Linked DNA regions of Halioglobus japonicus. The protein of the gene in region 1 interacts with the protein of each later gene in a pairwise test. Links are inferred from orthologs where the notes say so. Each region holds a gene or a part of one and is shown in the gene's direction. Other genes may lie near its edges.

What was found.
Region 2: the proteins of BST95_RS09455 (region 1) and grxD interact in binary tests that used the Escherichia coli proteins (3 or more experiments, as listed by UniProt). The link is inferred for Halioglobus japonicus from one-to-one orthologs.

What each region holds. Positions count from the first base shown.
Region 1 is NZ_CP019450.1:2,010,548-2,013,700, forward strand. The notes cover bases 10-2,837. They hold BST95_RS09455 (BolA family protein), read left to right. Parts: upstream 10-1,177; coding sequence 1,178-1,498; downstream 1,499-2,837. Other genes in these bases: BST95_RS09450 (AraC family transcriptional regulator), read left to right, coding at 98-1,132; trhO (oxygen-dependent tRNA uridine(34) hydroxylase TrhO), read left to right, coding at 1,502-2,485; BST95_RS09465 (trypsin-like serine peptidase), read right to left, coding at 2,427-2,837. In the rest of the region: more of BST95_RS09465, read right to left, coding at 2,838-3,153. UniProt on the Escherichia coli protein: Transcriptional regulator that plays an important role in general stress response. Has many effects on cell morphology, cell growth and cell division. Acts by regulating the transcription of many genes, including dacA (PBP-5), dacC (PBP-6), ampC and mreB.
Region 2 is NZ_CP019450.1:1,420,594-1,423,640, forward strand. The notes cover bases 1-2,722. They hold grxD (Grx4 family monothiol glutaredoxin), read left to right. Parts: upstream 1-1,057; coding sequence 1,058-1,387; downstream 1,388-2,722. Other genes in these bases: BST95_RS06815 (aspartate aminotransferase family protein), read right to left, coding at 1-839; BST95_RS06825 (IS1/IS1595 family N-terminal zinc-binding domain-containing protein), read left to right, coding at 1,578-2,722. Also shown: more of BST95_RS06825, read left to right, coding at 2,723-3,047. UniProt on the Escherichia coli protein: Monothiol glutaredoxin involved in the biogenesis of iron-sulfur clusters.

The sequences.
Region 1 (3,153 bases):
ACACGTTCCAGTATACGCAGATTGACCGTTGGGGTCTTGCCGCAGAGCACCGCGGATCTGGTAATATGGCGGTTTGCAACTTGCTGGCGTTTCCGGTTTGAGCGATAGCGTCCCCACTCGTTTTATGAATACCCTGCTGCGCATGGTGAATGCCCGCGGCTACGATTTCAGCGCAATGCTCGCTGAGGCGGGCATTGAGTTCAATCCATTGGATGAGCACTCGCCCGGATATCGCAGCGAGACTACCGCAATGCAGTACTCGCAGGTCTATCAGCAGGTATTGCGGTTGCTGCAGGATGAGACCTTCGGCGTTACGGGCAGTGAGTTGGTGGCGCCAGGCGCCTTTCGCATGATGTGTTACTGCATTATTTCCTGCGACAACCTCGGCCAGGCCATTCAGCGCGCATCAGAGTTTTACCGCACCTTCTTCGATGAGCGTAGTCAGCTGTACGCGAACTTTTCCCAGGTTCATGCCCGGGTAGGTTATCGCACCATCGATCGTCGAGAGCGTCCCCAGGTGGGGCCTGCTGACGCCTATGGACTGCAGGTCTGGCACCGTTTCTTCGGCTGGCTCTGCGGTCGACCGATAAAACTGCATCGGGTGGATTTTACCGGTGAACCGCCGGCTAATCCCGACAAGTATGAGGAGTTGTTCCACTGCCCGGTCTACTACGGTCAGCCCAACGACTTGCTGTATTTTGACAGCGAGTGCCTGGCCTGGCCTGTGGTTCACACTCAGCATTCACTGCGTGAATTCCTACGCACCGCGCCCTATCAAATGCTGATTATGGACAGCCACCCGGGCAGCGATAATTTGTCGGCCCAGGTGCGGGCCATGATTGGCCACGATTTCAGCGCCGGGTTTCCCAGTTTTGAAATGATCTGCAGTGCCCTGGCGATGTCGGCACCCACGCTGCGCCGGCGTCTGAAGCGCGAGGGAACCACATTCCAGCAACTTAAGGATGACGCCCGCTGTGAGGCGGCCAAGCTGTGCCTTAATCGCCACGATCTATCAATTAACGAAGTTGCACTGGAGATGGGGTTTACCGACCCGAGCGCATTCCATCGTTCCTTCAAGAAATGGACAGGGCAGACTCCGGGCCAGTTCCGCGCCACTTTAAAACGCGATTGATGGCCCGTAAACGCGTATAATGCGGGCCTCTTTAGAGGTATTAGCATGATAGTCCAGACCGAAATTGAATCTATTCTTGGCGAGCAGTTCCAGCCCGCTCACCTGCAGGTGGAAAACGAGAGCCATATGCACAGCGTGCCACCGAATTCGGAAACCCACTTCAAGGTTGTCATTGTCACCGACGCTTTTGAAGGTAAGCGTAAAGTGGCCCGGCACCAGCAGGTTTACGGTGCGTTGGCGGCCCAGCTGGAAGGCCCTGTCCACGCGCTCGCCCTGCATACCTATACGGCAGCCGAATGGGCTGAGCGCGAAGGCGCACCGGCGTCCCCCGATTGTCTGGGCGGTTCCAAGGCGGAGGCGCAGTAGGTCGTGGGTGAGTTTGTAGTTGCGGCACTGTACCGATTCGTCACTCTCGAAGACTACCGAGATATGCGCGAACCCCTGCTGGACACCTGTATCCGGCACGGCATTAAAGGCACTTTGCTGCTCGCTGAAGAGGGCATTAACGGCACGATAGCGGGGTCTCGTGAGGGTATCGATGCGGTCCTTGACTACCTGCGCCAGGATCTACGTCTGGCGGCTCTGGAGCACAAAGAGTCGGTGGACGATGTCATGCCGTTCTACCGCATGAAGGTGAAGCTCAAGAAAGAAATTGTGACCATGGGCGTGGACGGTATCGACCCGAATAAAGTAGTCGGCACCTATGTCCAGCCCAAGGACTGGAACGCACTGATCGATGATCCCGATGTGTTGCTAATCGATACTCGCAATGACTACGAGTTTGAAATCGGCACCTTTCGCGGCGCAGTCGATCCCCACACCGACAGTTTCCGTGAGTTTCCCGAGTATGTGCGCAGCCATCTCGATCCATCCAAACAAAAGAAAGTGGCGATGTTCTGCACCGGCGGTATTCGCTGCGAAAAAGCGTCGGCATTCATGCTTCAGGAAGGGTTTGAAGAGGTTTACCACCTCAAGGGCGGTATTCTCAAATATCTCGAGGAAGTGCCGGCCGAAGAGAGTGCCTGGGAAGGCGAATGCTATGTCTTCGACAATCGTGTGGCAGTCAATCGCGAACTGGAAAAGGGCAGCTACGACTTGTGCTTCGGTTGCCGCATGCCCATTACCGATGAAGACAAACACTCGGAGCAATATCGGGCCGGAATATGCTGCCCCCGGTGCGCAGATCGCTTAACGCCAGAGCAAATGGCCCGCTTTGAAGAGCGCCAGAAACAGACACAGCTGGCGGCCGAGCGCGGCGAACGCCATGTCGGTGCCATGCCCCCTGCGCGGCAAATCAACGAAGCGCCAGATTCAGCGGCGAGCGAAAACCTTCTACGGGCACGAAAATGCTGACGCCAGCGCTGTCCCCACGCGAGATGACGCCGGTGAGGCGTGCCTGCCCCTGATCATCAAGTTGAATGACTGCGCCCCCTGAGGCGCCCTTATAGGCCTGGCAATTGCTTGTGCTGGCGCCAGGCTGTTGTGCGGTAATCCGGCAATCGACGTGGTATGTCATTACCTGTCCGTCCTGTCCCAACCCCTCGTCGCCTGAATAACCAGCCATCACCACGGCCCGCGTAGCATCTGCCCGAACCGGGTCTATCGTCAGTCCGCGCACCGTAGTGGCATCGACGGGCCTGGCCAGCTGCAGTACTGCCCAGTCGGCATGCATATCGCCGCCGGTATCCAGTCGTCGTGCCTCGAGGGTGATCGGCTGGTGACTATTCGGCAGAAGGGTGAACAGAATGGGCCGGCTGAGGTCCTGGTAGTACTCCAGACAGTGCCAGGCGGTGACGACAATATCTGCGCGTCGGCTGTCCGGCGCGCTGGCCACTAGGGTGCCACTGCAGTCTTCGCGCTTGTGACGACGATAGCCATTTTCGACGCGGCTGCCCGGAACCTCGAGTTTACCCACGGCCTGGAGCCATGCCGGTGACGCTGTGGAATAGGCGAGGCGTTGCTCTGCCTGGGCAGGCAGTGCCAGGCACATTGCAGTGAACAGCGAGGGCAGGGTGATACAA
Region 2 (3,047 bases), 590 kb from region 1 along the record:
CATACCAGCGGATTGCCGCCGTAGGTGGAACCGTGGTGGCCCGGACCGAATGTGTTTGCCGCCTCACCGCGGGCCAGGCAGGCGCCAATGGGGACGCCGTTACCCAGGCCCTTGGCCGTGGTCACGACATCCGGGATGAACCCCATACCCTGATAGGCAAACCAGGTGCCGGTGCGGCCGTTACCTGTCTGCACTTCGTCGAGCATCATCAGCCAGCCCTGGGCGTCGCAGATTTCGCGCACGCCGCGCAAATAGTCCTCGTCCAGAGGGTTGACGCCGCCTTCGCCCTGAATCGGCTCAGCTAGAAACGCCACCACATCTGGGTTGTTGGCCGCGATCTGGCGAATGGCCTCAAGGTCATTGCGCGGAGCGCGCACAAAGCCGCTGACCAAAGGCTCGAAGCCGGCCTGGATCTGGCGGTTACCGGTGGCGCTCAGTGTGGCCAGGGTGCGGCCGTGAAAGGCGCCTTCCAGTACGATGATGGTGGGCTTTTCCACATCGCGGTTGTGGCCGTGCAGGCGGGCTATCTTGATCGCCGCCTCATTGGCCTCGGCGCCTGAGTTGCCAAAGAAGCAGCGCTCCATGCCGGAGATCTCTGTCAGCCGCTCTGCCAGTGCCTCCTGTGGTCCGACCCCATAGAGGTTGGATGTGTGGACCAGTTTGCCGGCCTGATCCTGGATGGCGGCCGTCACGCCCGGGTGATTGTGACCCAGGCCGTTGACCGCAATACCGGAGATGCCGTCCAGGTATCGTCGCCCTTCAGTGTCGAAGAGATAAACACCCTCTCCGTGACTGAAAGTGACTGGTAACCTGGCATAAGTGGGCATCAACGCCGACATGGTGTGCTCTCCTTGTAATTCGCGGACCCCGTCCCCATTTCATGCGGTGGCCCAAACAAAAAAGGCAGCTTGGGCTGCCTTGGGGACCGAGCACTATAGACGCCGTCACTGCGCTTGTAAATCACCCGCAAAGCGCGTGGATATTTTGAGCGTGGAATAGGGTAGAATGCGCGGCCTTGATATCGTCGGCCCCACCGACCCCAGCTACAGGATTTGACATGGATACTATCGAAACTATCAAAGAACAGATCGGCAACAACCCCATTCTGCTTTACATGAAGGGCTCCCCGAACCAGCCCCAGTGTGGTTTCTCTGCGCGCACTGTGCAGGCGTTGATGCAGTGCGGTGAGCGCTTTGCTTACGTTGACGTGCTGTCCAACCCTGAGGTGCGCGCCGAACTGCCCAAGTACGCCAACTGGCCGACGTTTCCGCAGCTGTGGGTAGGTGGTGAGCTGATCGGCGGCTGCGATATCGTTACCGAGATGTTTGAATCAGGCGAACTGCAGACCCTGGTCAAGGAAACTGCAGCGGCGCAGCCGGCGGAGTAATCTGGCTTCGACCTTAGCCGCCGAGGCTTATTCAGCCATGTGACACTGGCGTGAATGGTCTGTGCGAAGGACTTCGGCACAAAAAAAGCCCGGGCAATGCCCTAGGCATTAAATGTTTCTGGATATAACAGAAATGTGTACCTAAACTCACTCCTATAGGGAAGCAATCCTATCAGGAGTGAGTTTTTTAATGCCCGATCACAAATCTGATCAGAAAAGGGACAGAATCCCGCCTGAATACGATGGCATACAGGTAAACTCCTGCAAGAATCCCAGGTGCAAGAACTTTGGTGTACCAGCAGAAAACTCAAGATCTGATCCTAACTATCGCGTAAGTGGGAGCAAACGCCCGGTTCGTGAGAATTTCGAGCTAACCGGAGCGGGTTCAGCAAAGTCGGCAAGGGTCATTATCTGCAAATCCTGCAATGAATCTATTCCCCTAAAAAACAATCAGGCAATTGTCGAAACTATACATTCACTATCATGGTCGCCTGACAATCACTACTGCCCAAATATTGAGTGCAGCAACAATATCTCTAAGGTCGGCTTGAATGGCAGCACTGGTGCGTATGTAAAGCGGGGCCGTACAGAAACAGGCTCTCAGCGATGGAAGTGCAAAGGCTGTGGCAAAACTTTCGTTGTGCAGCGAGCCCGCTACCCTGCAACTCATGGGCGGAAATCCCACAAATATGTGGAATCAATTCTCCACCTATTGAATGGTCTTGAGATTAATCGCATTCAAGAGACTACAGAATTATCCCCTCCCGTCATTTATCACAATATGGAGCGGGCGTACAAAGCCTGCCTTCGCTTTAACAGAGAACGGGAAGCCAATTTCAAGCAACGATCTGGTCGCCATGAGGAACTATTTCTTTGTACTGATCGACAAGCCTATTTGATCAACTGGGACAAGCGAGAAGACAAACGTAACATAGCATTTCGTTCAACGATTAGTGCCGACTGTAGTAGCGGTTACGTCTTCCCAATCCATCTATCCTATGACCCCCGCGCTGATCGAGACTTTATTCATATCGAGTCATGGAAGCGGGGTGATCAAGACTACACAATGGCATTGCGTAGATATTCTCAATATTGGCTGGATGATGACTATCAATCACATGATACAAACGCTCGGTCACCTCTTGAGGCATATTCTCCGGACGCCCTGCAAAGGTTACGGGCAAGATATGAAGATGCTGATCAGAGGGACGATGTCGAACTCCCAAGTGATCAGTTGTCACTTGAGAGCATGCTGCCCCGCAAAGGCATGCAGTTCAGGGAAGACTATGTCCTGTACGCACACTTTCAGATCATTCGCTCTCTGCTGAGTGAGTCTGAAAAGGTCCACTTCTTTACTGAACAGGAGTCTGGGATACGAGCCGCCTACATGTCTTCCTTTGGCGATATGGTACGAAATGGGGACAGTGATCTCTTCTATGTGGCAATTAAAGATGGCGCCACTAGAGATGAGAGGGAAGAAGCGACACGAATTGGCCGTCGTGCAATAAGATCAGCTCAGGGGCAGCTTGGCCGAGTAACTGAGCTCGAGGCCACTTGGTATCTTGTGGAACAGACGATGAACGCCCACCTTCGAGGAGAAGGAAAGTGGAAGGATCGATGGGCGCTTTATCCAGTGCCTACCCGGGGAGAGGTGCAGAAA